4 regions of the Oleiphilus sp. HI0066 genome follow, and region 4 is predicted to be linked to each of the others. Evidence: predicted binding sites of a transcription regulator. Region 4 holds the regulator's gene; each other region holds the start of a gene.
What was found. The regulator PhoB, encoded in region 4, activates phosphate uptake and scavenging genes when phosphate is short. The targets are predictions, from matches to a motif close to TGTCATANNNNTGTCANA.
Positions count from the first base shown of each region.

Region 1: A3738_RS18615 (inorganic phosphate transporter) is a predicted target of PhoB. The motif match lies at 4,335-4,352, and genes of this name have one in related genera.
Region 2: A3738_RS25310 (PstS family phosphate ABC transporter substrate-binding protein) is a predicted target of PhoB. The motif match lies at 5,630-5,647, and genes of this name have one in related genera.
Region 3: A3738_RS21695 (putative 2-aminoethylphosphonate ABC transporter substrate-binding protein) is a predicted target of PhoB. The motif match lies at 3,046-3,063, and genes of this name have one in related genera.

Region 1 is NZ_LWFH01001278.1:38,610-46,332, forward strand. It holds gene A3738_RS18590 (M17 family metallopeptidase) at 1-635, opposite strand, end outside; gene glpE (thiosulfate sulfurtransferase GlpE) at 663-986, opposite strand; gene A3738_RS18600 (glutathione S-transferase family protein) at 1,124-1,756, shown strand; gene A3738_RS18605 (6-phosphofructokinase) at 1,814-3,079, opposite strand; gene A3738_RS30035 (hypothetical protein) at 3,336-3,506, shown strand; gene A3738_RS18610 (histidine phosphatase family protein) at 3,533-4,201, opposite strand; gene A3738_RS18615 (inorganic phosphate transporter) at 4,398-5,966, shown strand; gene A3738_RS18620 (GMP reductase) at 6,147-7,190, shown strand; gene A3738_RS18625 (hypothetical protein) at 7,272-7,723, shown strand, end outside.
Region 2 is NZ_LWFH01001611.1:9,800-17,522, forward strand. It holds gene pstB (phosphate ABC transporter ATP-binding protein PstB) at 1-399, opposite strand, end outside; gene pstA (phosphate ABC transporter permease PstA) at 495-2,159, opposite strand; gene A3738_RS25305 (ABC transporter permease subunit) at 2,170-4,440, opposite strand; gene A3738_RS25310 (PstS family phosphate ABC transporter substrate-binding protein) at 4,589-5,548, opposite strand; gene A3738_RS25315 (acyl-CoA thioesterase) at 5,759-6,151, shown strand; gene A3738_RS25320 (ATP-dependent helicase) at 6,168-7,723, opposite strand, start outside.
Region 3 is NZ_LWFH01001422.1:18,978-26,700, reverse strand. It holds gene A3738_RS21715 (HD domain-containing protein) at 1-196, opposite strand, end outside; gene phnX (phosphonoacetaldehyde hydrolase) at 193-1,008, opposite strand; gene phnW (2-aminoethylphosphonate--pyruvate transaminase) at 1,024-2,148, opposite strand; gene A3738_RS21700 (UTRA domain-containing protein) at 2,294-3,004, shown strand; gene A3738_RS21695 (putative 2-aminoethylphosphonate ABC transporter substrate-binding protein) at 3,144-4,169, shown strand; gene A3738_RS21690 (putative 2-aminoethylphosphonate ABC transporter ATP-binding protein) at 4,272-5,348, shown strand; gene A3738_RS21685 (putative 2-aminoethylphosphonate ABC transporter permease subunit) at 5,348-7,054, shown strand; gene A3738_RS21680 (FAD-binding oxidoreductase) at 7,057-7,723, shown strand, end outside.
Region 4 is NZ_LWFH01001489.1:4,915-12,637, reverse strand. It holds partial or broken gene cysZ (sulfate transporter CysZ) at 1-477, shown strand, start outside; gene phoR (phosphate regulon sensor histidine kinase PhoR) at 474-1,775, opposite strand; gene phoB (phosphate regulon transcriptional regulator PhoB) at 1,828-2,523, opposite strand; gene ubiA (4-hydroxybenzoate octaprenyltransferase) at 2,634-3,539, opposite strand; gene A3738_RS32725 (chorismate lyase) at 3,543-4,088, opposite strand; gene A3738_RS23090 (rubredoxin) at 4,236-4,400, shown strand; gene A3738_RS23085 (NAD(P)/FAD-dependent oxidoreductase) at 4,400-5,548, shown strand; gene A3738_RS23080 (acyl-CoA thioesterase II) at 5,568-6,437, shown strand; gene A3738_RS23075 (hypothetical protein) at 6,505-6,771, shown strand; gene A3738_RS23070 (GNAT family N-acetyltransferase) at 6,840-7,723, shown strand, end outside.

The DNA of each region.
Region 1 (7,723 bases), on a different contig from region 4:
GGCTCATGCACAGAAGCTCGGCCAACAGCGTGAATAAGTGGGTAGTTTTGATCTAAAAGTTCTTGGCCGATAATTTCACTGAAGCTGCCTTCGTAAGCACTTGCGAGAGCTTGCATGGTTTGCGCTAGATCTTCGGGCATCATATCTGAGGCGGGAGTATTGATTAGATCGCGCGTAAGTACGATAGACTCGACCATATTATTGGCTTCTGACAACAGGCTCTCATCATCGATGGCAAGCAAAGCTTTTTCTTTAGTTGTTTTTTTATACTGAGAGAACTCATAGGCGCCTAGTCCCCAGCTAACAGCAAAGCGAAAATGCGTAAGTGCTAAGGTTTCTTGATCGACATTGCCGTAATGTGTCAGTGCACTTAGATCAATTTGATAAGTATGCAGCGGCAATTGTTTCGCGAGATCTCCAGCTAGAAAGAAGTTATCTAGACTTGGTATACAGCAAATGATCTTTAAGGAATTATTCTCAGACGGTAAAGTCGAATGTCCTTTTCCTTCAAACTTAATACTTTCTAACCACAATTGATCATTGTTATGTTGATCACTAAGCCAATCTTTGTAGTTATCTTCGAGTACTAAAATAATATTGTTTTGAGCTTGGCCTGAAATGAGAGCTGAGCGCATTGTGTTTCCTTTTATCAATAAAGGTGCTTAATCCGTCGTGAGAGTGGCTGCAATCTGACGCCATTCTTCGAAACCGCCATCTAGGCTAAAGGTTTCTTTAAATCCTTGTGCATTAAAGTAGTCTGCAGCGCCTTGGCTTGAGTTGCCGTGATAACAACAAACTACCAATGGTTTGTTAAGGTCTGTGTTTGCAATAAAGTGTTCCACATTTGAATTGTCGATGTGAGCAGCACCGTTTATATGGCCTTGCTCAAAAGACATTTGGTCTCGAATATCGATTACGGTGACCGTGTTTTCTGAATCACTCAGCCAAGATGCGAGCTGAGCACAACTAAGATGTTTAAATGACATAGTAAAGTTCCACTTTTGCGATGAAGCATTATAGACCTTACGGGCGCTACTGCGTATTTGGGTTTGGTAATGCTTGCATTGTTTTCGCGACTGGGATTAGTCTTGATGCTGGAAAAATAAAAACTAAGGAGTGATGAATGTCGTTAACGGTATATGGTTACCCAAACACCCGCACTTTGCGTGTGACTTGGTTGCTCGAAGAGTTGGGCTTGGATTACAGCTTCCAACTTGTCGATCTCATGAAAGGTGAAGCCAGACAGACGTCATTTCTAGAGCTCAATGCAGGGGGCAAGGTGCCTGCCATTCGTGTTGATGGAGGCATTATCACTGAATCCTTAGCGATCATGAATTATCTCTGCACATTGAAGCCCGAGGCAGAACTGATTCCAACATACAGCGCTTTTCGTCGTGCTCAGTATGACCAATGGAGCGTATTTGCAATTGCAGAACTAGAGCAACCTCTATGGACCATAGGAAAGCACAAGTTTGCTTTGCCGAAAGACTATCGTGTGCGCGAGATGGAAGCGACGTCGGTCTATGAGTTTCAGGTAGCTTTGGATTTGCTGAGCAAGGGCTTAGGGCAGCAAGATTATATTTTGGGCGATTCATTCTCTGCCGCCGACATACTATTGGGGCATTGCTTGTTTTGGGGAATGAGTTTTGGTCAAAGCATCGAGCAAGAAAACCTTAAAGCCTATATTGGGCGCCTCGGAGTAAGACCGGCTTTAGGGCTTGCGCGTCAGAAAGAAAAACAGGCGATGAGCGACTAAGCCTATCGCCTGTTTTAAAGAAGCTGGAACAGAAGTTTCGTCTGTTCCTTTTTCGTTTTAGATTTCAAAATCTGTACGAAGTTTTTTCTCGATGATCTTGTTCACGAGGTTTACATAACGTGGCATACCGGCATCGTCGTAAGGTGGGTAATCTTCACCTTGAATAAGAGGCGATAGGTACTCTCGACATTCCGCCGTAATGCCATAGCCGTCATCGGTAATATAGTGAATAGGCATTTTCTTTTCTTGGTTAGCAACTTGGCTTAATGGTGCTTCGCCAATGCTCCATTTGTATGGAGCAGAGTTCTCGCGAACGATAATTGGCATGACTGCATTTTTGCCGCTAACCGCAAACTCAACTGCTGCTTTACCCATCGCATATGCTTGCTCAACGTCAGTTCGGCTAGCGATGTGGCGTGCTGCACGTTGAAGGTAATCTGCTACAGCCCAGTGGTACTTGTAGCCTAATGCTTGTTTCACCATGTTTGCTAGGGTTGGTGCAACACCACCCAATTGAGTGTGACCAAATGCATCTTTCTGGCCCGCATCGGCAACAAAGCGGCCATCTTCATATTGCGCACCTTCTGATGCTACGATCACGCAGTAACCATGCTTCTTAACGGCTTCATCAACGCGAGCCAAGAAAGTTTCTCTGTCGAATGGAACTTCTGGGAATAAAATGATGTGTGGCGCTTCATCGCTGTTCTGACCAGCCAACCCGCCAGCAGCTGCGATCCAACCCGCGTGGCGACCCATTACTTCTAAAATAAATACTTTAGTAGATGACTCACACATAGATTTAATATCCATTGCAGCTTCTTTTGTAGAAATCGCAACGTATTTCGCAACAGAGCCAAAGCCTGGGCAACAGTCTGTAAATGGTAGGTCGTTATCCACTGTTTTAGGTACACCAATACAAGTAATTGGGTAACCCATTTTTTCACTTAGTTGGCTTACTTTGTATGCAGTATCTTGGCTATCGCCACCGCCGTTGTAGAAGAAGTAGCCAATGTTGTGTGCTTGGAATACTTCGATCAAACGCTCATATTCACGCTTGTTTTCTTCAAAGTTTTTTAGCTTGTAACGGCAAGACCCAAATGCGCCACTTGGTGTGTGCTTGAGTGCAGCAATATCTTCTACAGATTCAATGCTTGTATCGATCAATTCTTCACGCAATGCGCCAATGATACCATTGCGTCCCGCATATACTTTGCCAATTTTATCGCTATGTTGGCGGGCAGTTTCAATAACGCCACAAGCAGAAGCGTTGATAACGGCAGTAACACCGCCAGATTGAGCATAAAATGCATTCTTGATCGACATTGATAAACCTATAGGTCGTGAGTATGAAATTTGCGCGCATTATACGCGAATATATCGATGTGTCATGGTGAGAAAGTAAAGCCTTATAAAAAATTTCAATCGCGAATTTACAGGCTGTATTAATGGCTATAAAAATAATTAGATTGCTTCACCTAAGTGCTAGCCGATATAGTTTCGCGCTGAGACTTTAGGTCTCTAGAAATCTAATTGGCAAGGAATGCCAAATCATAAATTACTCTCAACAAAAGGATCTTGTGTGAGTCATTCTTCGTGGACGAGTACCGCTCAGTCGGTCGACTCGGGTTTAGTTTGTTTAGTGATGCTGGCGCGGTTTTATCAAGTCGCAGCCGATATGCTCCATCTACTGATCGAGTTTTTTATGTCCCCCTTGTTGCGATATCAGTATAAAGGCCTTCGGGAGCGTTAGCAGTTGAGTGTGCGCTAAAGGCACACTTATGCATGTGTAATAAGATCTAAATGTTCGGGGCTGCTCAAGTGCGACACATGATTAAAGCTAGAAACGTATCTTTTATCGCCCTTAATAAATAGCTCTGTAACGCCGGTGTTCCTGCTCTGTAAATTAAGATCAATCATTGTCTCCGCATTCAGACGCATAATGTGTTTGATCGCCATTGAAATCGCTCCGCCAGAACTGAAAACGAAAATGTTTTTATGATCTTGTGTGTTCAGTGAATACAAAGCCTGTTCTACGCGGCTCTCAAATGCATTCCATGTTTCGGGTAGTTGTGTTTGAATTTGGTTCTTAGACCACGCTAAGAGGGCCGCGCGTAGAGCGCTAAAAAATTCACTCGGGGTGCGAGGTTTTGACGCATCTGGACCTAATTGTGAAAGGTAGGCGCGAATCAAGGTTTCAAAGTCAAACTCGTTCCAATCGGTGTCTATCACAGTATTTGCCTGGCCGTTTATTGATTCAAGCGCAAACTGAGCTGTTTGTTGATGGCGCTTCATATCGCCAGTGATCACCAGGTCAGGGCTGATAGAAAGCTCCCGAAAATAGCGATTCAAAATTTTAGCTTGTTGCTCACCTTTACTAGAAAGTTCGTCATAGTTTTCTTTGCCAAGCGATGCTTGGCCGTGTCTGATCAAATAAATTTTACTCATTGTTATCTAACTTTACCTTTCCTAGTAAAAACCGTACTAGCCTATGTGCTGGAGAATTGTCATGGCAAGTTTATTTGAGTGATGAAAGTTAATTTGCATCTTTTATACATGTGGTTAGTATGCGCAACCGGATTGTTACAGCAAGATGACAGTAGCGACGCCAAATCGACGAGTTAATTGTTAAGGAAGTGCTCAAATGAGTTCTAAAAAACTATCTGAGACCGATACAGCTTTAGGTTACGCCAACAACGAAATTTTGAAGATGGGCGTAAGCTTTGTGTTCTTAGTTTCTGTTTTAGGTTACGTATTAATGCAAATGCAAGGTATCCCGGGTGGATTTACGCTTGCAATTTCTGCAGCTATTGGCGGTTATATGGCCATGAATATTGGTGCAAATGACGTAGCCAATAATGTGGGTCCGGCAGTAGGTTCAAAGGCATTGACCTTGATTGGCGCGATCGCGATTGCCGCCATCTTTGAAGCCGCAGGCGCATTGATCGCAGGTGGTGACGTAGTTAGTACCATTAAGAAAGGGATTATCGACCCTTCCGCTATCAACGATAGCACGACCTTTATCGCCTTGATGCTTGCAGCATTATTTGCTGGTGCCTTGTGGCTTAATCTTGCAACCTTCGTTGGCGCGCCTGTTTCTACAACCCACTCGATCGTAGGTGGTGTGCTTGGTGCAGGTATCGCAGCAGGAGGTTTTGCTATTGCGAACTGGGGACAAATGAGTGCAATTGCAGCGAGTTGGGTTATTTCACCTGTTCTTGGCGGTTTGATTGCAGCGGGCTTCCAGCTTTATATCAAGCGAAATATTATGCACAGCGAGAACATGTTACAGGCCGCTAAAAGTTACGTGCCTGTCTTGCTTGCGATTATGGCGTGGTCGTTCTCAACGTACCTTACGTTAAAAGGCTTGAAAAAAATCTTCCCAATGTCATTTGTTGACGCTTCAATTTTGGGCGCAGTCATCGCTATTTTTGTGTATTTCTTAAGTCGTAAAGCAGTCGATAAAGCGTCTAAGAAAAATAAGAATAACCGCGATGGAGTGAACAACTTATTTACGATTCCTCTTATCTTTGCTGCAGCACTATTGAGCTTCGCACATGGTGCAAATGATGTAGCGAATGCGGTTGGTCCGCTCGCTGCGATTGCTGATGCGATTCAAAACCACGGTGTTTCTGCCAAGGCAGCTATTCCTCTTTGGGTCATGATTGTGGGCGCTATTGGTATTGCTCTAGGCTTGCTTTTGTTTGGCCCTAAACTAATTCGTACGGTTGGCACTGAAATTACTGACATCGATAAGTCGCGTGCGTTCTGTGTAGCTCTCGCTGCATCGATCACTGTAATTATTGCATCGCAACTAGGTTTGCCGGTGAGTTCAACGCACATTGCGGTAGGTGGTGTATTTGGTGTTGGTTTCTTGCGTGAGTACTTGCGCTTCAACTCTGCTGTGAAATTGCACAAGATTGCTGAGCAGCATGAAGGAAAAGAACGCCAGCGTTTAGAGAAGTTTTTGGAAGACTTCCAGAATGCAGATCTAAAAGAAATGGAAGATTTGATTAAAGAAGCAAAAGCGAAGAAGGAAAAGCTTGGTATCAACAAAAAAGACCGTAAGCGTTTGAAGAGTGTTTACAAAGAGCAGCTCGTAAAACGTTCAGCAATTAAGAAAATTGTGACGGCTTGGATTGTGACTGTGCCATGTTCTGCAGCACTTGCAGCATCTATTTTCTTCTTGATTAGACCATGGATTGTTGTTTAAAGTTGACCAAGTGGTTGATATATATAGAGTTCTTGCGTTTACGGTCAAATTGACTAAATTTTAAGCAGTGTAAAATAGGTAAATTACTCTCCCAATTTGTGATTTACCTCTCTATAATCCGCGAGCACTGCTACCCTTAGCCGTGGAAATCCAGTATTTAATAGTGAGTCTAGTTTCATAATGCGTATTGAGAATGACATCAAACTTGGTTTTAAAGACGTTTTATTTCGCCCAAAACGTTCAACCTTAAAAAGCCGTTCACAAGTAAGTCTTGAACGAACGTACAAGTTTAAAAACAGCGGTCAGACATGGACAGGCGTTCCAGTTATCGCTGCGAATATGGACACCGTTGGCACATTCGAAATGGCTGAAAGATTAGCCAGCTATAAAATGTTAACGGCAATGCACAAGCATTACACCGTTGAAGAGTGGACTGAGTGGCTTGGTAAGCAAGAAGATTCAATCTACGATCACATCATGGTGTCTTCAGGTACGTCTGATGCTGACTTCGATAAAGTAAAGGCCATTGTTTTAGCGAACCCTAAGCTACGTTTCATTTGTATTGACGTTGCGAACGGTTACTCCCAGCACTTTGTTGATTTCTTGCGCCGTGCGCGAGCTGATTTCCCAAGTATGATTATCATTGCGGGTAACGTTGTAACGGGTGAGATGGCAGAAGAGTTAATTCTATCTGGTGCGGATGTTGTTAAAGTCGGTATCGGTCCTGGTTCTGTTTGTACAACACGTGTGAAAACTGGTGTGGGTTACCCGCAGTTGTCTGCAGCAATTGAATGTGCTGATGCGGCGCATGGCCTTGGTGGTCACGTGATCTCTGACGGTGGTTGTACTTGTGCGGGCGATGTATCAAAAGCATTTGGTGCAGGTTCTGATTTCGTCATGCTTGGCGGTATGCTTGCGGGTCACGAAGAGTCTGGTGGTGAGCTAGTCGAGCGCGATGGCAAGATGTATAAGCTGTTCTACGGTATGTCATCATCAACTGCAATGAACAAGCACTCTGGCGGCGTTGCAAACTACCGTGCGTCAGAAGGTAAAACTGTTGAAATGCCATTTAAAGGGCCGGTCGATAACACAGTTCAAGATATTCTTGGTGGTGTTCGTTCAACATGTACCTATGTTGGCGCAGATAGCTTGAAAGAGCTTTCGAAGCGTACAACTTTTATTCGTGTGCAAGAACAAGAGAATAACGTTTACGGAAAAGAGTAAAGCGTTCTGTAGTATTGCATTGAAAAAGCTCCTGTTAAGGGGCTTTTTTTGTTTTTGGTGTGTTATTAACGGTGTAAGAATATGAATCTAAAAATAAAGCATTGCTTGCCGATTTGCGCGCTAATGTGTGCTTCTAGCATTAGCCTTGCTGAAGAGTCTACTAACACAAGTGCGACAGCGGTTGATAACTCATGGACCTATATTGGCTCGGACATTTATGTGGGTAGTTCTGATTTGTCGTATGAGCCTTCTCGCTCAGGGTCTATTTATGACCAAACCGAAGACGGTGATATTGTCGGTATTCGACTTAAGCTAGGTACTAAAAAATCTTCGGGCTGGCGCTATCAGGGAAGTTTTTTTGTTGAAGACTTTGAAGCCTTTGATAATGTCACTACAGGACTTGGTTTCTCTCTAGCGAAGTCTTTTGGTGAAGGTGAGATAAAACCATTTGTACGTCTTGGTTTCTCTTACGGTAGTGTAGAAATCGATGATACGCCGTTTATTAATTTTGATGATGATACGCTTTACTTCTT
Region 2 (7,723 bases), on a different contig from region 4:
ACTTTTCGGGAAAGGGTTTGGCTTCTGGAATACCATTCCCACACGACGGCGTAGATCTGCTACTTCGACTTCACGATCGTAGATGTCGCTACCTTCAAGAAGCACTTTACCTTGGATGTTTACGCCATCAACAAGGTCATTCATGCGGTTGAAGCAACGCAATAGCGTTGACTTACCGCAGCCTGAAGGGCCGATAAAAGCAGTTACACGATTCTGTGGAATCGTCATGTTGATGCCATGTAGCGCTTCTTTTTCACCATAACTTAGGCGTAGGTCTTCAACTTTAAGTGCGACCTTTTCATCTTCTAGACGAAGGTTATTGTCTGAGCGCTGAAGGCTACTGATGTCGATACCGTGTGTACGTTCGTTTGTGTTCTCTGTGTTTGAATCTTGTGTCATATCAAACTTCTCTAAAAATCTATCAATAAAATTTGGTTGTTTAGCTAATTGGGAGGCAGGAGCAAAATAGGCTCAACCGCCTCCGTTTAGCGTGTTTACATTTCTAAGGCTTTGTACTTTTCACGTAAGCGGTTACGAATCGCAACAGCTGATAAGTTAAGTAAAGCGATAACCGCTACCAGCAAGAACGAGGTCGCGTACACAAGTGGTCGCGCTGCTTCAACGTTCGGGCTTTGGAAACCTACATCGTAAATATGGAAGCCTAAGTGCATAAATTTCTGGTCTAAGTGCAAGTAAGGGTAGTTACCATCTAAAGGAAGTGATGGCGCTAACTTCACTACACCAACCAACATTAATGGCGCTACTTCACCGGCTGCACGCGCGATAGCAAGGATAACGCCTGTCATCATTGCTGGGCTAGCCATTGGCAAAATAACACGCCACAAGGTTTCTGCTTTGGTTGCACCAAGTGCCAAACTACCTTCGCGAATGGAGCGAGGGATACGTGACAAGCCTTCTTCCGTTGCGACGATGACGACTGGTAGCGTTAGAATCGCGAGTGTAATCGATGCCCATAGTAGACCACCGGTACCGAATGTTGGTGACGGCAATGCTTCTGGGAAGAACGCTTTATCCACGCCGGAACCGACAAAGTAGATAAAGAAGCCAAGACCAAATACACCGTAAACAATTGAAGGAACACCGGCGAGGTTATTTACCGCAATACGTATGATACGTGTCATCGTACCTTGGTGGGCATATTCACGTAGATAAACTGCTGCGATTACGCCAAATGGTGTCACGATGATCGACATGATAATGACCATCAAAACCGTACCGAAAATAGCAGGGAAGATACCCCCTTCGGTATTGGCTTCACGTGGTTCGTCACTGATGAACTCGTAGAGTTTTGCAATGTAGAAAACGATCTTATCGCCAATACTCATCGCGTTCGGCTGGAAGGCATGAACGATCTTCGCAAGATCAACCGTGATTTGCGTGCCGTCCATACTTTGTACACGAACTTTGTCGCGGTTTATTCGGCCATAAAGCTCGATAAGACGGCCCTGTAAGCCATCGTATTCAGCATTTAATGCTGCTCGCTCAGCTTCAATATCAGCAAGTGCTTGCGATGTTAAACGATCTTCCAATTCCAACTTGCGCTGCTGAAGTCGAAGACGTTCGATACCCGCATTGATAGAACCAATGTCACTCTTCTCAATATCATGAATTTGAGAATAAATATCCAAAGCTCTATCTAGGCGCTCTTGTAGAGCAGGCCAAGCTTGATCACCTTCAGCGACAACTTGGTCATTCTCGATGACTTCATTTAAGTAGCCGTAGAAATTACCCCATTCGCGACGTTCCATCACGATAATGTCTTCTGGGTAGGTGATGTTTGAGAAATCACGAGCAAGAATCCAACGGAAGTCAGTCCCTGAAATATCACGGTTACCAATCTTCATTAGATTACGATCCAGATGCTCTAGATCTTCAGGAATGCTATATCCAGCATCACGTAGTTGATCCGCAGACACTTCTACGGTTTCAACGAGTTCACCAATGATGGTGTAACGATCACCATTTTTAGCTGTCACTTCTGCTTGCATCACATCGTGAGCCCAGAAGTGGACAAGACCTCGGCTTGCGATCAACCAAAGAAGACCGAAAACCATAACCATGCTGATGGCAACAGCACCGGCGTTGAACCAAACCCATGGGTCGCCGTTTTTAAACCATTTTTTAACTGATACGCGCACAATAGACTCCTTAAATCACACTGTACTTGTTGCGAAGACGCTGGCGCACAAATTCTGCAAAGGTGTTTACGACAAAGGTAAACAGGAATAGAACAAAGGCTGCGAGGAATAAGATGCGGTAGTGCGTGCTACCCACTTCTGATTCAGGCATTTCGACAGCAATGTTTGCTGACAAAGTACGCATACCTTCAAAGATATTGATGTCCATGATCGGGGTGTTACCAGTCGCCATCAGTACGATCATGGTTTCACCGACCGCACGACCCATACCAATCATTACCGCTGAGAAAATACCCGGGCTTGCTGTTGGAAGGATAACGCGTGTCATGGTTTGCCACTGCGTTGCACCAAGTGCAAGAGAGCCTTGGGTCAGATGTTTTGGCACACTGAACACGGCATCTTCTGTAATCGAGAAGATGGTAGGGATAACTGCAAAGCCCATCGCTGCACCAACGACTAAAGCGTTACGTTGGTCGAAATCGATACCGGCTTCATTCGTTAACCAAAGGCGCATGTCACCATTGAAGAATGCGACTTCTAGCGTTGGGCTGAGCGCCATGGCAAGCCAACCACCAAAGATAATGACAGGAATCAGCAGTACTGGGTCCCAGCCATCAGGCACTAAACGACGAATGTTGGAGGGTAAGTTACTCCACATAAAGCCGAATAAAAGTATGAAGATCGGGGTGATTATGAGTATTGCGAATACGCCAGGAAGGTTTTCTTCCATAAACGGTGCAAAGAATAAACCTGCCAAGAAACCTAGAATTACGGTAGGTAATGCTTCCATCAATTCAATCGATGGTTTTACCTTACGACGTAAACCCGGTGACATGAAATATGCAGTATACAAAGCGCCACAGATTGCTAGAGGCGTTGCAACAAGCATCGCATAGAACGCGGCTTTTAATGTACCGAATGCAAGAGGGGATAAGCTGTATTTTGGTTCGAAGTCGTTATTCGCTGCTGAAGATTGCCAAATGTAATCTGGTTCTTCATAGCCCTCATACCAAACTTTGCCCCAAAGTGCTGAGAAGGAAATTTCAGGGTGCTCGTTATCCACTAACCACCATTGAATTTTTCCATCCGTAGTTTCAACAAGAAGTTTGTTGGCACGTGGTGCAATAGCAAGATTATTAACGGCTGCGTCTGCACTAATGGTCAATGCAGTGGAATGCGCAGTACTGTTGTAAAACTTAATCGTGCCTTCAGTGTTGGCGATTAAGAAACCCTTACGACGTTGTTCAATATCTGCCGCTGCAATCTTACCGCCGACGGCTTCAAAGGTACGAATGTTTTCAAGACGATACTTGTTGTTTTCATCGCGTACCATGAACCACTGCGAGGTGCTTCCTTGGCTGTCGGAGACCAAGATGGAAGCACCACCCAGTAGTAAGGTCATATCGTCAATTAAAGTATTTTCGTCACCCACTTTGATGGTGCCGTTGACGATATTTTCACGTTTTGCATTGAGATCTAAAACCTGGATATGTCCATCATTGGTACCGACAAATACAAAGCGCATCGCAGGTTCAGCAATGATAAATTTAGGTGCGACATCAAGTTGTGGGAGATCAACTTCTTCAGGCACTAAACGTATTTCACCGCTCAAGAAGTCTTCTTCTTGTTCGAATTGTTTTGCGACCAAGGCGTTCGATTCTGTTACCGCGACGACCATTAGTGCGCCGTCACTTAAGGCAATAGAAATTTCTTTTAGAGGCTCACCATTTTCAGCTAGCTGCATAGCCTCTTCGCCGAATGGATATTCAATAAAAGGTTCAATCTTACGCTGGTCATTTGGGTAAGTGATTTTATAGCTGTGCTGCAATACCAGAGCAGAACCATCACTTAGGCCAAGTACGAATTTGCGAGAAGCAGGATCTGCGTTGGCGACGCTAGATACCTCAACGCCCTCGGGAATCGGGAGAGATACAAGGTTATCGATGCTCCCGTCTATTGTGTTAAAGAAAACCACCTTTCCTTGGTCAGTTACACGAAAAGCTTTCTCGCCTTGCTCTTCTGTGCCACTAAAAATTGTGCTTCCTGCAGCTTGTTCTGGAACATCGTAGGTAGCAACACGCTCTGCTTCGGCACTGGTGAATAGCGGTGCCACTTCATAAAGAAGATAAAAGAAGATAAGTGTGATTGCTACGATGACGCTAATGCCGCCAGCCCCAATAGAGACACTGGCAAGCTTGTCTTTTAACTTTCTGTTTTTACGATGCCTAACTAGCTTCGGAGTGTTGAAGTCTAATGTTGGCTGCGTTGGTGATTCACTCATAAATTAATACCGACAATTGAGAGAATTTAAATTTCGCAAATTATATAACAATGTAAATTCATAGTCTGCTTAAACGGAAAAACCTCCCACCATATATGGTGGGAGGTTTTTTCTTTGACTAGCTATCTACTGGGTACTAGCTTACTGCTTATAGACCTAGTTCTTTGAACTGACGCTCAACAACTTTTGCAGGAAGTGGCACATAGCCATCTTTAACTACAACTTCTTGACCTTGCTTAGACATTACAAGCTTCAAGAACTCAGCAGTCGTTGGATCAAGCGCTTTATTTGGCGCTTTGTTCACGTATACGTATAGGAAGCGTGAAAGTGGGTAAGCACCTGTTACAGCGTTTGCAGCATTTGCTTCAACATATTTGTCGCCCTTCTTCGCTAGTGGAAGAGCGCGCACTGATGCAGTTGTGTAACCGATGCCAGAGTAACCAATACCATTAATTGACTCAGATACACCCTGAACAACTGACGCTGAGCCTGGTTGCTCATTTACGTTGTTTTTGAAGTCGCCTTTACATAGTGCTTTCTTCTTGAAGTAACCGTAAGTACCAGATACTGAGTTACGACCGAATAGTTGAATGCCCTTGTTTGCAAGAGAACCTTCAACACCTACATCACCCCATGTTTTTACGTCGCTATCGAAGCCACATTTACGAGTTGATGAGAAGACCGCATCTAGTTCAGCGATGTTCATACCTTTGATTGGGTTGTCTTTGTTGACGAATACAGCAAGAGCATCGATCGCTACAGCAACTGGTGTTGGTGCATAACCGTAACGTTTTTCGAAGGCTTCGATTTCTTTGTCCTTCATCTTACGGCTCATTGGGCCCATGTTAGATGTGCCTTCAGTCAATGCTGGTGGCGCAGTAGAAGAGCCCGCCGCTTGAATTTGAATGTTTACATTTGGGTAGTTACGCTTAAAGTCTTCTGCCCAAAGTGTCATTAGGTTAGCTAGAGTATCTGAACCTACACTAGAAAAGTTACCAGATACGCCGCTCGCTTTTTCGTATACAGGTAGGCCTGCATCGACTTGCGCTGTTGTAACACTTGAAAAAGCTGTCAGTGCCATTGCACCAATTAGTTTTTTAAATCTCATTATCATCTCCCGTGATATTTGATTTAGTTTCGATTGATTAATTGTTTAACGCTTCAATGAGGATGCAATATAGGGCGGCTTTATGACATAAATATGACAATACTTTGTAATATTCAAAAAAAAATAGTTTTCTCGAATAATGAGGATAAGTGGAAGATTGATGTGAAGAAGCTATCGTAAATAATAATTGTTATTCAGGAAGTAAAAATCATGACGCTTTTCGATGGGATAGGGCCAGCGACGGACAGCGAGTTAATGTTGAAGGTGCTCGCGACACCGGCGAATACAAATATTCATGGAGACATCTACGCCGGCTGGTTATTAGATCAAATGGATGCGGCAGCCACCTTGTTTGCAACAAAGTTATCTAATGGTCGTTGCTCAACCGTTGCTGTGGATCAAATTAAATTTCAATCGCCCATTAACGTGGGAGATGCGGTAAGTATTTATGCGCGACTTGATGATACTGGGCGCAGTTCGATGGTGATCTCGGTTGAAGTGTTCGTGCAGCAGAGTGTTAGCAATGTGAATATCAAAGTCACAGAAGGTCGATTTACTTCTGTTGCTATAGATAACCAAGGATCAATTCGTCAGTTACTATGACGGAAAGTTCTTGTGTTTAGTCGGTGAGCGCGAACATCTTATCTGCGTAGCGTTTTGAGAAAACTCGCCGTTCATTGTCATCAAATTGTACCGTGAACGTTTCCCCTTCTTCTTGAACGACACGACCTCTACCCATTGATTTATGTTCAATGATGTCCGCTTGCCAAATTGCTTGATCAAAGTTGCTCAAGGTTGGGCGCTCAGCCTTGCTAGGCGTGGTAAGCATAATTGAAAAAGTATCAGCGTATCTTTGCAAGGTCTTGCTTGCGAGCGTTTTAAGTTGTGCAGTGTTTTGTTGTCGCTCGATAGATCTCGCAATGTGCAGTGCTGACTCACTTTGCATTTCATGTAAAAAGCGTAGACCGTCTTTGCTGTCTGATTTAGGACATAGCATGAGGAGTGATTGCTTTGCTCTAGTCATGGCGACATAAATCAAGCGTCGCTCACTAGCGATATCTTGGGGGCTAATCTCTTTTCTGCCACTTGAACTGAAAAAGGTCGTTTCAGAAAGCCCAGGCAAAACTACATGCTCCCATTCCAGCCCTTTAGCGCGATGCATACTTGTAATGTGTATACCTTGAGCATGCTGGATTTGTGTTCTTTCTTCGAGCGCTGCGAGCTCATTTAACAAGGCGTTTGCGTTTTCTGTACGGCTTTCTGCCATAAAGGCCATCAGGTTTTTGACCGTCCTAACTTGCTCGTCACTAGCGTCTTGGCTTAGGCCACTCGTTTTTAGCTCATCAAAAAGCTTCGTTTCTTGTATGTATTGTTTGAACAGCTGTCTTGGAGGGTTTGTATTGTTCTCAAGAGCAGATAAGCCTTTAGCGAAGCGCTCCAATTTGAGCTTTTGGAAGCGGCTTAAGTCGCTTGGAATCATATTCAGTACATGGTGTCCCCAACGGCTAGAGTGCTGAGCAAGTTGATGCATGAAAAGCTGAATTTGACGTTCATTAATGCCCACATGAGGGAACCGGGCTAACTGAATGAATGCTTGCTCTCGCATAGTTGGTGGCATTTGAGAAAAGCTGCCATCGGCAAGTTGAAGCAAACTGCGGATGGCATACATCTCATCCGAACCAAAAATTCCGCGGAACCCATTTAATACGTAAGGTAAATTAGCGCGCAATAGTGCTAATTCTAAATTTGCTGTTTGACTCCAATATCGAACCAAAATTGCTGTTTGATTCCGTTGCGATGCATCATGTTTCGCTAATCGTGTCACGAGGCTGATAAGTTCATTTTGTGTTTCGCATAGCTCGACCGCAGTGTGAGGATTACTCTTAGCAGGAATACACAATGCGTCGTCGTGATAAGGGCTATGCGCAATTAATTGATTGGCGAGTAGAGCGATTTGATGACCATAACGGAAACTCGTGCTGAGCTTGAGCGATTCGCAATGTTTATATTCTTCGGCAAAACCGGACAGCATGTATTGCGGTTTTGCTCCACGGAACTCATATATCGTTTGGTCGGGGTCGCCAACGATGGTGACTTTTGCTCGTTCGCCTGCAATCAAGCTTAACAAGGTATGTTGAATATCATTGGTGTCTTGATATTCGTCAACAAGAATCA
Region 3 (7,723 bases), on a different contig from region 4:
AGGCGTGAAAGTGGCCAATATCGTGCAACAAGGCTGCCGCAATCAGAGCATCACCTGCATCCTCTTGTTCTGCTAGTGTTGCGCATTGGCGCATATGTAGGCTTTGCGAGACACCTTCGCCATAGTGCTCGTTGCCATATTGTTCGAATAAACTAAATAGCTCGTCGATGCTTTTTAACGCGATTGCCTCGCTCATGGGCGCTCTCCCCTCATAAGGCGTGCATTGATACGCTCGATCACATTTGGGAGCTCGGCGACGCTATCGATAATGTAGTGCGGGTTTACTTTGGCGAGTTTTTCTTCGGCACCTTGTCTTAGGTTTGACTGTTCTTCCTGATTGAGCGCTTCCCACTGCGCTTGTCGCAGTCCAAGGGCGTTGCCTGAAATGGATACACCAACTGTCCACATGCCAGCATGGCGGCCTTCCTCTAGTCCCGTTTCAGTGTCATCAACTTTTATACAAGTCGCCGCGTCAAGTATACCGAGCTCTTCCATGACTGCTTGCGCCATATATGGGTAAGGACGCCCCTTGCTAACTTGTGTAGCGCATACATTCGACTGGGTAGTGAAACCTTGTTGCTCGGCTGTTTTTGCAACTAAGGCGTACATCTCTTCGTTGTAACCAGTATTCGAGCCGATTTTGATCTTTTTGTCCTTAAGGTAGGCCATCGTATCTAAACAGCCCGGGATGACCTGACTAAACTCTTGGATTGTCTCTAATTGCAGTGGTAGAAACTCATGGTATAAGCGTTGTACATCTTTTTCAGATGGGCTTCTTTGATAAAGAGTCTCCCACTGCTGTGCAATCTTTGGCATGGCGAGCATTTGTCGAATGTGCTCGCTCTTCTCTGTGCCCATTGGAGCGCGACAGTCAGCATCGCTAACCGTAATGTCTTCATGTTCGAATAAAGCTTTGAACGCTTCTATCGGTGCGACAGAACCGAAATCAACAGTGGTGCCTGCCCAATCAAAAATGGCGGCTTGAACAGTGTTATTTGTGTTGTTCATAAATATCTCGCGTGTTTATAGCCAATAGCGTTCTTCAGAAACTGCTTGAATAAGTCTTTGAATATCTTCAGGAAATACGTGGCCAATCGTGCCGATTCGGAAGCAATCTGCTTGGCTTACTTTTCCGGGGTAAATAACGAAACCGCGTTTTTTTAATCCGTCATAAAAGGTATTGAAGCGATAACTTTCATACTGCGGGTTTAAAAACGTACTAATAAATGGTGAGCGTAAATCACCTTGTAGTAAGGTTGTGAAGCCAAGCTTTTCGATGCCGGCGATAAGGGTATCTCTATTTTTCAAGTAGCGTTGATAGCGCGCTTCAACACCGCCTTCTTGTTCTAATTCGATAAGAGCTTGCTCAAATGCGCGTACAACATGAGTTGGTGATGTAAAACGCCACTTGCCAGGGTCTTTCTCCATCGCTTGCCATTGATCAAATAAATCTAAGCTGTGTGAGCGCGCTAGGCCTTCACATTTGGCAATAGAGGAATGCTTTGCGAGCACAAACCCAAAGCCAGGGACGCCTTGAATACATTTGTTGGCGCTACTGATTAAAAAGTCGATATTTAACTCAGCCAGATCAAGAGGAATGCCGCCGAAAGAACTCATAGCGTCGACAATGAAGGTGCAGTTGTTTTCTTTGCAGACATGACTGATGGGCTCAATGGGGTTGAGCATTCCCGTCGTTGTTTCGCAATGAACCATTGCGACATAGATGTCCCCGGAAAGCTCCTTTAACACCTGTTGTAGTTTGGCGGGGTCGACAGGAGATGTTTCTCCGTAATCGATCAGACTAAAAGGAATGTTCAGGATCGAAGCCATGGTTGCCATGCGTTGTCCATAGGCACCATTAGCGAGTATGACTAAATGTCCTGATGCGGGTATGACTGAACCAAGTGTTGCTTCGACAGAGGCTGAGCCGCTACCTTGCATCAACACAGCAGTGTATTCGTCTTGGTATTCCTCACTAGTTGCAAGTTTTACCAAGCGCTGTCTGACGCCTTGAACAAGTTGTTTGTAGTCATCATCCCAAGTACACCAATCGCGTAACATGGCATTTCTCACTCCGATGCTTGTTGATAGAGGGCCAGGAGTAAGAAGTAAATAAGGGTTTATCGGTGCATCCATTTTGGTCGTCATAAGTAAATCTCAAAATTATTGGTATATACCAGTTGAGCGAGATACTATGTGCACCTTTAGGTAAGGGTCAACGCTTTACCTGCAAAATTCATAAAAGTGAAATATACGGAGATCAGACAGTTGAGGTCTGATAGATAAAAGAATCATGGGTACATTAGCGAACGCAATAAAAGAGACTCTGACGGAAAATATCATGAGATGGAGAGGGGAAGGCGAGATGAAACTACCCTCTGAGCGATACTTGAGTGAGCAACATTCAACAACGCGGGTAACAATCCGAGAGGCTTTGAAGTTGCTAGAAACAGAAGGCTTGATTTATCGGGAGAACCGACGTGGTTGGTTTATATCCCCACCTAAATTGCGTTATGACCCAAGTGTTCATGGACGAGTTAGTTTTGTCGATTATGCAAGGCAACAGGGTTTTCAACCGAGTACCCAACTCCTTTCGATTAAGTTGACCGTAGCGGACCGCTATATAGCTTCGGAAATGCAAATTGCTGTTGGTAAGCCTGTATATCAAGTGAACCGCTTACGTAGCCTAAATGGACGGCCCGTTTTATATGAGCAAATGCTATTGCGGGCAGACCTGCTACCAAACTTAGATAGGTTTGATTTAGAAGGTTCTCTGCATGCGTTATTGCGCAGCGAGTATGGAATGACTGTGCAAAAAGCAGACTTTGAAATTTCGGTATCGATACTTCCAAATGACGTTGCTCAAGCCTTATCTGCACCAATGGGTGTATCGTCATTAAAGTTTCAGCGCAAGTATCGCAATCAGCATGGCGAGATCTTCGAATTTGATCATGAGCTATGGCGTCATGACGCCATTTCAATCAATTTTGATATTAACAACTAATTCGTTGAGTTTAATTCTTTGTTCTTCTGCCACTGACGCGAGGTCATAAAATTGTCATAACAAGTTCACTGTATTGTCACATTTGGATACTTAAATGTTTCTCACCTGGTCTATACCAATAACTTAGAGGAACAAGCCAATGGCTATGATGAAGACAATGAAGAAGTGTGTTGCAGGTGCAGCATTGATGGCCCTTAGTGGTCTTGGAATGGCTGCAACAGAATTAACTGTATATACAGCGTTTGAAGCAGAAGATCTGAAGCGTTATAAGGCAGAATTCGAAAACAAGAATCCTGATATCAAAGTCAATTGGGTACGCGACTCCACAGGCATCGTTACTGCTAAGTTGCTTGCTGAAAAAGAAAATCCGCAAGCAGACGTTGTTTGGGGTTTAGCGGGCACATCACTGCTTATTCTTAAAGATGAGCAAATGCTAGAAACCTATAAGCCTGTTGGTTTTGAAAAACTATCGCCGAAGTTCCGTGATAATAGCGCAGAAACGCAATGGGTAGGCCTAGATGCATGGATGGCTGGCTTATGTGTGAATACCGTTGAAGCACAGAAAGCGGGTTTGCCTATGCCAAGCTCGTGGGAAGATTTGACCAAGCCTGTCTATAAAGGCCATGTCATTATGCCTAATCCAAACTCTTCAGGTACTGGCTTCTTAGATGTATCAAGCTGGCTACAAATGTTCGGAGAGGACAAAGGTTGGGAATACATGGATGCGCTTCACGAAAACATTTCACGTTATACCCACTCTGGTTCAAAGCCTTGTAAATTGGCCGCCGCTGGTGAAACGCCTATTGGTATTTCATTTGCATTTCGTGGCGCAAAAGAAAAAACAAAAGGCGCACCAGTTGAAGTGGTCTTTCCTTCAGAAGGTTTAGGCTGGGACGTAGAAGCGGCAGCGATTGTTAAAGGTACTGACAAGCTAGACGCTGCGAAAAAGCTTATGGACTTTGCAGTCTCTGAAGATGCAATGCGTATGTATAACGTTGGTTATGCAATTGTTGCAATACCAGGTATTGCAAAACCAGTTGAGCATTTCCCAGAAAATGCTGAAGAACTCATCATAGATAACGATTTTGGTTGGGCTGCTAAGAACCGTAAAGACATTTTGTCTACGTGGGCTAGCCGTTACGACGGAAAATCTGATCCGAAGTAAGGCTTTCCCAACCAGCCACGACTCCGACGTAGCTGTTGTTGCGCGGTGCCTTTGGGCACCGCTTTTTTGAGTTCTACCCATCCATTGTCTGCGAGTCTCATTATGAGTTTTTTAAGCGTAAATCAACTTTCTAAGTCATTCGGAAATTTCAATGCTGTCGATCATGTGTCATTTGAAATTGAAAGAGGAGAATTTATTTGTTTTCTCGGGCCATCAGGCTGCGGAAAAACGACGCTGCTTAGAATGATTGCGGGCCTCGAATTGCAGGATGAGGGGACAATTATTCAAAATGGAATCGATATTTCTCGGTTGCCAGTAAGTCAGCGTGACTTTGGGATTGTGTTCCAAAGTTATGCTTTATTCCCGAACCTGAACGTGTCGGAAAACATTGAATATGGTTTGAAGAATGCAAAGGTCAAGAAAGCCGAGCGACGGGCGCGCGTTACTGAACTTGTTGCCTTGATGGATCTTCATGAGCACGTCGATAAATATCCTCAACAGCTGTCTGGTGGTCAGCAACAGCGTGTTGCTTTAGCGCGTGCTTTAGCGCTGAAACCGAGTTTACTGTTACTGGATGAGCCATTGTCAGCACTTGATGCAAAAGTGCGCACAAGGTTGCGATCTGAGTTAAAACAGTTACAAAAACGCTTAGGCATTACCACTATTATGGTGACGCACGACCAAGAAGAGGCCCTGAGTATGGCCGATAAAGTGGTTGTGATGAATCAAGGCAGAATTGAACAATGTGCTTCGCCTAATTTGGTGTATCGCAAACCGGCATCAGAATTCGTTGCAGACTTCGTTGGGTCGATGAATATTTTCTCGCTTGAAGCTGAGCGTGAAAGTCAGGCGACGAAAGACTTGCAGACCCATTTAGATCTTCATTCGACAAGTGCTTCTCTCGCAATTCGTCCAGAGCATTTGGTGTTAGAGGGTGATGTAGAGTTCGGTCTTGCGAGTGAGAAAGGCGTCGTTGTCTCAGCTCGCGTCGAGGCAATTGAGTATTTCGGCCGATTCGTTTCTATTCAATTGGTATGTGATGCTTGGGGTAAGAGTCTCGAAATAGATTTGCCATCTACCAAGCTGCAATTTTTTGACTTGAGTTTAGGCGCACAGCATAAAGTTGCCTTGCCGAAAGAAGCGCTGCATGTGTTTTCTCAAGATGCGGAGACGGCTTAGTGACTACCTTAACTTTAAATCTTCGTTCTTGGTTTAACGGTTTATCTGAAACGGATCGAACTATCCGCTTGTTTGTTCAGTTGGGTGTTATTGGGGCATTGAGTGTCGCAATTTTGCTCCCTTTGTTTTCTTTACTGAGTAAAAGTGTTGAGGATAGTGATGGACACTTTGTTGGTCTGGATAACTTTTTAACGTATTTTGGTTCGCAGGGTTTACAGCAGTCTTTATCTAACTCCTTGTTTATATCTTTGGTCGTGACTTTAATTGTCGTGGTCTGCGCATTTCTTTACGCCTATGTACTAACGCACTCTCGCATTCCTGCAAAAGGGCTGTTTAGATTTTTAGCGATGTTGCCGCTGTTAGCGCCTTCTTTACTGCCAGCTATCGCGTTGATTTATATCTTTGGTAAGCAAGGTTTTTTGCGAGAATGGTTGTTCGGTGCCGAGATATACGGCCCTATTGGAATAGTGATGGGGAGTGTATTTTGGATTTTTCCGCACGCGTTCATGATTCTTTATACCGCTCTACGCCAGAACGATGCGCGCTTATATGAATCAGCAAATGCTTTGAAAACGAGTGCTTTTCGAACCTTTATGACGGTTACGCTGCCGAATGCTCGTTACGGACTGATTAGCGCTGCACTTGTTTCATTTACTCTTATGATTACTGACTTTGGTGTTCCCAAAGTGATTGGTGGTCAATATAACGTGCTCGCCACTGACATTTACAAGCAAGTTATCGGGCAACAGAATTTTCAAATGGGAGCGGTGGTGAGTCTCGTGTTATTGGCGCCTGTATTAATCACCTTTGTTGCTCAGCGTTATGTCGAATCGAAGCAAAAAGTCACCGTAACATCTAGCAGCAAGCCTTATTTGCCCTCTAAAAAGCTATCGCGTGATTTACTCGGTCTTTTGGTGTGTCTGCCTATTCTGGCATCGATGCTGCTCGTAGTTGGTACCGCGATTTATGCGTCTTTCGTGACTTATTGGCCTTATAATTTGTCATTTTCTCTGAACAATTATCAGTTTGATTTGATGGATGGCGGAGGCTGGGCCTCGTTTGGTAACTCTTTGCAGATGGCAGCTTGGACAGCTTTATTCGGCACTCTATTGATTTGGTTTGTCGCATACTTTAATGAGCGAGCTGCGCAGAATGTCTTCTTGAAGCGAATTGTTCATGCGCTCGCAATTTTGCCAATGGCTGTTCCTGGCATGGTGCTGGGTTTAGCATACATCTTCTTTTTTAATCAGCCTAACAATCCTTTGAACAGTGTGTATGGAACAATGACGATATTAGTTCTTTGTACTGTTGCGCACTTTTATACCGTGAGTCATCTAACGTTTTTAACTGCGTTGAAGCAGCTAGATAAGTCTTTTGACGAAGCAGCTGAGTCGATGAAGGCAGGTTGGTTTAAGCGCTTTATAAACGTCAGTACGCCACTGTGTTTGTTGACCATTGTAGATGTGTTTTCCTACATGTTTATTAATGCGATGACTACTGTATCAGCCGTTGTTTTCTTGTATTCGCCAAACACGATTCTCGCTTCGATTTCTGTACTAAATATGGATGATGCGGGTGATCTTGCACCGGCCGCTGCAATGGCGGTTTTGATTATGGCCGCATGCGCTAGCGCACGTTTACTGCATTGGCTCGTCACTGAGCTGATCTCGCGTTACCTGCAACCATGGCGCAATAGAGCAGTATAGAAATGGCGCTTGGTAAAGTTAACTCAAATGTTGTCGATGTGCTCGTTATTGGTGCCGGCATACTGGGCGCGTCGACAGCCTCTTATCTTTCAAGAATGAATAAAAAAGTGGCGATTGTTGATGCGCAATTGCCTATGCGCGGAACCACCGCGCAAGCTGCATCGGTGTTGATTCGTCATCGGGCGGATAGCACACGGCAAGCCATGATGGACGAGACGTACCATAAGATTTTATCTTTCGAACAAGATAAGCCAGATAGTACTGGCTTTATGCAAACGGGCTGCGTGCATGTTGGTGGAACACCAGCTGCTGATGCAAGCGCCATGAGGGCTCATGATAGCGCTCACGACGCAGGTAGAGAGAGTGCGTTTCTTCGCCCCCAGCAACTTAAAAAGATTTGTCCTTGGTTAAACGTCTCTAAGGAGGCGGCTGTTTGTTTAGATGAACAAGACGGTTATGTTGATGCGTATTCGCTTGGCAATGCTTATTTAACTGATGCGGTGAGTCATGGCGCCCGACTAGTAGTTGAACGTTTTGCACATTCTTTGATGATAGATGGACAAGGCTGTTTAACAGGGGTGAAGTTTAGTGATGGTGGATGTATTTATGCTGACTCTGTCGTTTTATGTGCAGGCCCATGGAGCACTAAATTTTTATCACATGTTGATG
Region 4 (7,723 bases):
GTTTCGACCGCTAACTTAATCGGTGCGCCCTTCTATGGCTTTCTAGCTGAAGTTGTTGAAAACAAATTAGCGGGTAAAAAAGACGAGAGTCCATTTACCGCAAAAGAGCTTCTGGCACTGATCCCCAGAACGATATTTAGAGAACTGAGAAAGCTGGCTTATTATTTACCGCGCGTCGCAGCTTTGTTTTTTCTCGGACTTATTCCGGGAGTAAATGCCTTAGTAGCCATTATTTGGATTGTGTTTTCAGGTTGGATGATGGCGATTCAATATGTGGATTACCCTGCCGACAACAATCGCATGTCATTTCCAGACTTACGAAAATTCCTAGCAAAAGACCGAGCCAGCGCATTGGGCTTCGGCTTATGCACTTTTGGCTTAACCCTCGTTCCAATCATCAATTTAGTAGTACTGCCAGCCGCAGTATGTGGTGGCGTTGTGTATTGGCTGAAACAACGAGATGCTTATAAGGCTTAATCTTTAGGCACGACGACACGCTGATTGGGGAAGTGACAGGTAAACGTACTTCCCTGATCAATCCCGCTTTGTACTTCCAAGTTCGCACCATGGTTGATCAACACGTGTTTTACGATGGCAAGCCCTAAACCAGAGCCTCCAGTATTAGAGTTTCGGCTAGGGTCGGCGCGATAGAAACGCTCCGTTAAACGTGGGATATGAATCGGGTCAAAACCACACCCCGTATCCGTCACTGACAAGTGGCAACCACCATGATCTTGCCACCAGCGGATGACGACAGAGCCTTTTGCTGGCGTATATTTCACGGCATTAAACACGATATTTGAAATCGCAGATCGTAATTGATTCTCAACACCAAAAATATTGGCATTTGAAACAATATCGAGCGAAATTTGATGTTCATTATCCGCACTGAACAGCTCTGCATCATGAAGTACGCTCTCGAGCAATGGCACAATCAATACTTCTTTTTCAGCATGAACGCGATCTTGTGCTTCAAATTTCTCTAACACCAATAAGTCATTAATGATCGCTTCCAAGCGATTCGTTTGTCCTTCCATCGACATTAGGGCTCGATGCCATTTTTCAGGAGCCTCTTCACTATCAATCAGCGTTTCGAGATAACCGCGAATCACAGTTAATGGTGTACGTAGCTCATGCGAGACGTTACTGACAAAGTCACGTCGCATTTGTTCTAAATGATGTAGGCGCGTGACGTCTTGCGCCAAGATCAAACGTTCCTGTTTACCGAACAAAGTAATGTGAATACGAATAATGAGATTGGGATCAGTCGGGGATGTGATTTCTAAAGCGTCATCATATTTCTTTGCGTCAAAATAGGCTTTAAATTCAGGATCTCTTACTAAATTTGTAACAAGTTGAGCCTGATCTTTATCATCATCAAAGCCAAATAATCGCGTTGCGGCTTCATTCCACCAATCCATTTGCCCCATTTCGTTGGTCATCACAACGGCATCTTTCAGAGCATTCGCCGAATTACGAACACGCTTAATCATTTTGCTTAAGCGCTTACGTGCCTTTTTATTTTGCAATTGGGTGTAATACAAACCTTCAAAAAGGTCTCCCCATAAACCATAACTTTCAGGCACTTCTTTTGGCTTTTTAGTTGGATAGAGCCAAGCATGTAAACGAAGTGCTTGTCGCACCATCCACAAGCTATAGCTCGCAAAGAACACCAGAAGACTAGGAAGGAGAAGGTCCGTGATTAAGCCGAGTAAAACAGCTAGCACAAATGCCCACACTAAATAGCGGACATGTGCAGACGCGCGTTTATGCATTCGCTTTGCTTCCTTTAAACTCGCACAAAATAGATAAGGCTATATTAGCCAATTAATGCGCCGTTTTGGTAGAAAAACGATAACCGGTACCTCGAACAGTTTGAACTAAGGCTTCATGGCGTTTGCCGATCGCTTTGCGCAAACGACGAATGTGTACATCAACAGTGCGTTCTTCCACATACACATTACCACCCCAAACGAGGTCCAATAGCTGCGCTCGCGTGTAGACGCGATCTTGGTGTGTCATGAAAAACTGCAGGAGTTTATATTCTGTTGGCCCCATCGAAAGCGTTTCACCTTCTGAGCTAACACGGTGACAGACTGGATCGAGCTCTAAGCCATCAATATTAATCGCAGACTCTAACCCTTGTGGATTAGCTCGACGCAGCACCGCTTTTAACCTAGCCACTAACTCACGTGGAGAAAAAGGCTTAGTAATGTAATCATCCGCTCCGACTTCCAAGCCTTGAATCTTATTGTCTTCTTCGACTTTCGCAGTGATCATAATGATTGGAATTTCAGAAGTGCTTTCGTCACGCTTCAAACGTCGGGCAAACTCTACACCGCTCGTTTCCGGCAACATCCAGTCTAATAAGATCATATCGGGGCGATCGTCTAGCACAATGCTGTGAGCGTCACGGGCATTACTCGCTTCAAAACAGGTATACCCTGCCATCTCTAAAGCTACTGCGATCATTTCGCGGATGGATGACTCGTCATCCACAATAAGGATTTTCTTATCTGCCATGTCTTACACTCTCATTATGCTCAATCACATCTGAGCAAATACCTACTCGTCGCGGTATTAGAAAGGAGGTTTGTTACAAGTATATGACAGGAAAAGCGCTTAAACGTTCATCAAGTCGCATAATCAAGTGCGATACCAACAAAAATGGCAAAACCCACCCAGTTATTGTTCAAAAATGCACGTAAACAATCGTCTTTATAACGTAAACGTATCAAATGTTGTTGGTATACCAACAGCACTGACGCGACGACAATGGACAAGAAATAGAAGCTTCCGAGATTTAACTGCTCGCCCAGCAAGCACATCGCAAGCACAAACAACACTTGAAGGCTCGCGATAATCGATCGGTCTGCATTACCGAACAGAATCGCTGTGGATTTCACTCCAATTTTCAGATCATCCTCACGATCCATCATCGCGTAAATTGTGTCGTAAGCGACAGTCCATAACAGCGTTGCTGTAAAAATTATCCAAGCAAGAGCCGGCACCTTTTCGATGACTGCTGCAAATGCCATAGGAATGGACCACGCAAACGCAGCACCAAGAAAGACTTGCGGCAAGAAGGTGTAACGCTTCATGAAAGGATAAATACACGCGAGGGCCAATGCACCAAAGGACCAAACAATCGCACTAGTGTTTAAACAAAGAACCAATAGCAAGGCTGAAAAACATAAGACGACGAAAAATATGATGGCATCTTTTAAACTCAACTCACCAGCAGCTAGAGGCCTAGCTTTAGTGCGCTCAACGTGGCCATCAATATTGCGATCTGCAATATCATTAATCACACAGCCTGCAGCGCGCATTGCGATCGCTCCAGAAACAAATACAAACAAATGAAGCGCTGAAGGCAAACCATCACTCGCAATCCATAAAGCCCACATAGCAGGCCATAACACTAAGAATGTACCAATGGGCTTATCAAACCGCGCCAAGCGCCATAATGCTGCCGGTTTACCTTCGAGTAGACCAGCTTGGGTCAGAACTTCTTTAAATTTATATCTTAGATTCAACATAGCTTAAGAGTGATGAATAACTGAGGTATGAAACTTTTCTGCCACTAGTAAGGGCTTGTTGTGTAAGCGAAACACAGAGCGCCGAGCGTAAGTTGGCTGATTACCCCCAGATGTTCTTGTTAGCTGAATAGCTTCGCGCTTCATTGACCGCGAGGCAAATAAAAATGCTCCCAAAGGTTTTGAGCCCAGGCACTTTAACTGCCGCTCTTTACCAACCAGTGAATGCAATGGAATAACACTTCTAGCACTAACCCAAACCTTGTCGTGGCAAAGTAAATCAACCTCGCGAATCAAAGCGTAGCGCCCTATCGACAGATTCAAAGCTCTTCTCTCACTCATTGTTGGTTTCGCGTATTGCTGCGCCTTTACACGGACTTTAAAACTTCCGTTTGATGCTTGCTGCAATCGCTTTGTTAACGATCCAGCATCGAGTACCCACGATTGCCAAACCCGAGGAATAAAAGAAGAAGGTACACGCCGGTAGGAATGCCAATGAAAATGTTCGGTTTGCAATTTACACCTTGCTGATAGCAGAAGAAATGAGCACATTTTTATGGGCACTCACTAGGTCAGCGCAAAGTATAACGAAGGCCGCTTATATAAACCACGGATCTGATCAGCCATTGAGAGACTCGGAGATATCCGATACATTAGCCGACCATTGAATTCCTTCCAACAGAAACAAAGAGGAACACCATGAAAAAATGGCTTTGTGTAGTATGCGGCCTTATTTACGATGAAGCTGAAGGTTGGCCTGACGACAACATCCCACCAGGTACAAAATGGGAAGATGTGCCAGACGATTGGGAATGTCCTGATTGCGGTGTCGGCAAAGAAGACTTCGAAATGGTAGAAGCTTAATGAGCCAAGCGATCATCATTATTGGTTCTGGAATGGCGGGCTATGCAGTAGCCCGCGAATTTCGAAAACTTAATTCTGAAACTCCTCTGTTAATGATTACCCAAGACGATGGCAGCGCATATTCTAAACCGATGCTGTCAACGGGATTCACCAAAAATAAAGACGCAGAAGCATTAGTAATGTCTAATGCTGTGCAAATGTCAGAACAGTTAAATATGTCAATACGCACACAAACAAGTGTGCAAAATATCGACACTGAAAAACAAACAATCCTCGTTGATAATGAGACGATCGAATACAGCAAGCTCGTATTAGCGACGGGCGCAAGTCCATTCAAACTGAAGTTTGTTAAACCTGAGAGTGACCGCATTTTCTCGATCAATGATCTTGATGATTACCGCGCATTCCGCACAGCTAGCCAAGGCAAAAAGCATGTCGCAATTGTCGGAACAGGTTTGATCGGTTGTGAATACGCGAACGATCTTTTGAATGGCGAATATGAAGTGTCATTGATCGGCTTAAGCCAACATGTTTTAGATACCATGCTGCCGCCAGAAGCATCAGAATGTGTTACAAAAAGCTTGAGTGATGCCGGCGCGAACTTCTACTTTGAGCGAAGCGTTGTTGATATCCAAGAAACTGTTGATGGCGTAATAGTGGAGCTCGACAACGGTGAAAAAATCTCAGCCGATATAGCGATTAGTGCGATTGGTTTAGCACCAAATACTAAGCTGGCTTCTGAGAGCGGCATCGAGACTAATAAAGGCATTACGTGCGATCGTAGTTTGGAAACGTCCGCTAAGAACGTCTACACACTGGGCGATTGTGCAGAAGTCGATGGCATGGTTATGCTCTATGTTTTGCCGATGATGGCATGTGCTCGAGCGCTTGCCAGCACACTCAATGACGAACCGAAGCTTGTGAGTTATGGTGTAATGCCGGTGGCAGTTAAAACACCTGCCTGCCCTGTCGTTGTTCTTCCTGCATCAAATGAAAATGGCACTTGGGATATCGAATCAGACGGGTTCAATACCACAGCGTTGTTTAAGTCGGATCAAGGCGAGCTTCTTGGCTTCGCATTAACCGGCGATGCGACGAAACAAAAGCAGGTTTTAGCAAAGCAAGTTCAAGCTATCCACCCAGAATAATAGTAAGAAGTACATATCTATGAGCGACGTTCTTCAACAGTTGATTGATGTCTTAAAACTGGAACAAATCGACGATTCTCATTTTCAAGGCGCAAGCGAAGATCTAGGTTTTCCTAATGTCTTTGGCGGCCAAGTTTGCGGCCAAGCGATGATGGCAGCCTATCAATCTGTTGAAGATCGCATCGCACATTCTATGCATGGATACTTTCTGCGCGCAGGAGATCCAAACTTACCTATTCAATACGAAGTGCAATCTCTCCGGGATGGTGGCAGTTTTTCTGCTCGTCGCGTAATTGCGCGTCAACATGACAAAGAGATCTTTACCCTTAATGCATCATTTCAAGTTCCTGAAATTGGCTTTGAGCATCAGATTGATATGCCTGCCAGCACAGAACCTGATGTCTTACTTTCTGAACTAGATATGCGCAGGCGCTTTAAACATCTGATCCCAGAAAAGCTTAGAGATCAGTTTACACGCGACCGCCCTATTGAGATTCGCCCCGTTAATCCGGTGAATTATTCAAATCCTGATGTACGTGCACCCTATAAACAAAATTGGTTTCGAGCGGTAGGTGAGCTACCAGATGATCTATACCTGCATCAATGTATTCTGACTTACGCATCGGACTTCGGTTTGCTAGGCACAAGCATGCTTCCTCACGGCGTGAGCTTTGCGCAAAAGGGCATGCAAGTTGCCAGTATTGATCACGCGCTTTGGTTCCATCGTCCATTCCGTGTTGATGATTGGCTTCTCTATGATATGGACAGTCCTAGCGCTTCAAACGGCAGAGGATTCAATCGTGGCAACATTTTCAATCAAAAAGGTGAACTTGTTGCATCAGTTTGCCAAGAAGCACTGATTCGGAAAAAACCACAAAAGCCAGCTTAATCGCTTGCGCTATGGCGAGTTCAGGGCCATGATAAAAGGTAGTATTTAATATCAAAGGAGTATGGCCATGAGCAGTGCTGAAGAAAGCCGTCAAGCCAAGGTAATCAGTGAACTACGAACCTTTATCCGCAAGGTTCTCTCTGATCCGACAATCGCCACAAAATGCATGGAAATCGCGCGTCAACACAAAGGCCAACCAGACTCAGCAAAATTAATCGCTGAAGAAATCAGCGCAAATACCATTGTGCGCATTCCAGAAGAACATAGTGATGCGGATAAAATCTTCCTCGACATTATTAATGAAGTCTTAGACGACGAAGCGGCACTCTACTAACTCAGAAGATGACGCATTTAAAACGGAGCAACACGCTCCGTTTTTTATATCTGTCAGTTTTATCAGCGATGCATCAGATACAAGAACATATCCATCAACTTCAGCAGCAACATTTTCGAGCCTGCATAGCGATAAAAGGCACTGCTGATTGGGTGAAGGAAAGCTATCAAGTCCTAGCTAAAAAACTCCCAGACGGGCAAAGCGCTATTTTGTTGGGGCATGATGCATCTTTACTCCGTAGCGAGCATGATCGATGCATTGCACCCAAGCATTATCGCGAAATACTCGGACAACAAAGCCAAATACTCATTTGGGACTTACGCAAAGAGATTCATCCTGACGCGATCGCAGCAAGTAGTGGTGTTCTCGAAGGCGGCGGACTGCTCTTCGTATTAATCGACGATACGGATAACCAGCTTCAAGCATCCCACTCTCGATTTTTAAATACACTGATAGAAAGCGAAGCAATGCTTGTTATAGATAGTGACAACTTTGATGAAGCACTAACTCAGTTTTATCCCTTCCAAGTTCAATCATCAAACAAACAAGGTATTACACTCAACGAAGAACAGCAGGCCTGCTTGGCAAAAATTGAAAGAGTCGTAAAAGGACATCGCAATCGTCCTCTGATTCTACGAGCCGACCGCGGACGGGGTAAATCGACGACACTAGGTATCGCAGCAGCGCAATTACTCAATAACGCTAAGCTCGAGAACATCATACTCGTTGCTGATCATCCAAATTCCGTTGCGACTTTAATTCAGCATTTTGAACAAAACATCGATCACGCATCTTTGCGCGATAAACTGCGCGTTATACCGAGCGATGTTCTGTTAGAAACTCTCCCCGAAACGCACTTACTCATTATCGATGAAGCAGCCAGCTTTCCGCTCCCTACCCTTCATAGCTTGATTGAGCACTATGCGAGAATCGTTATGGCGAGTACATTGCA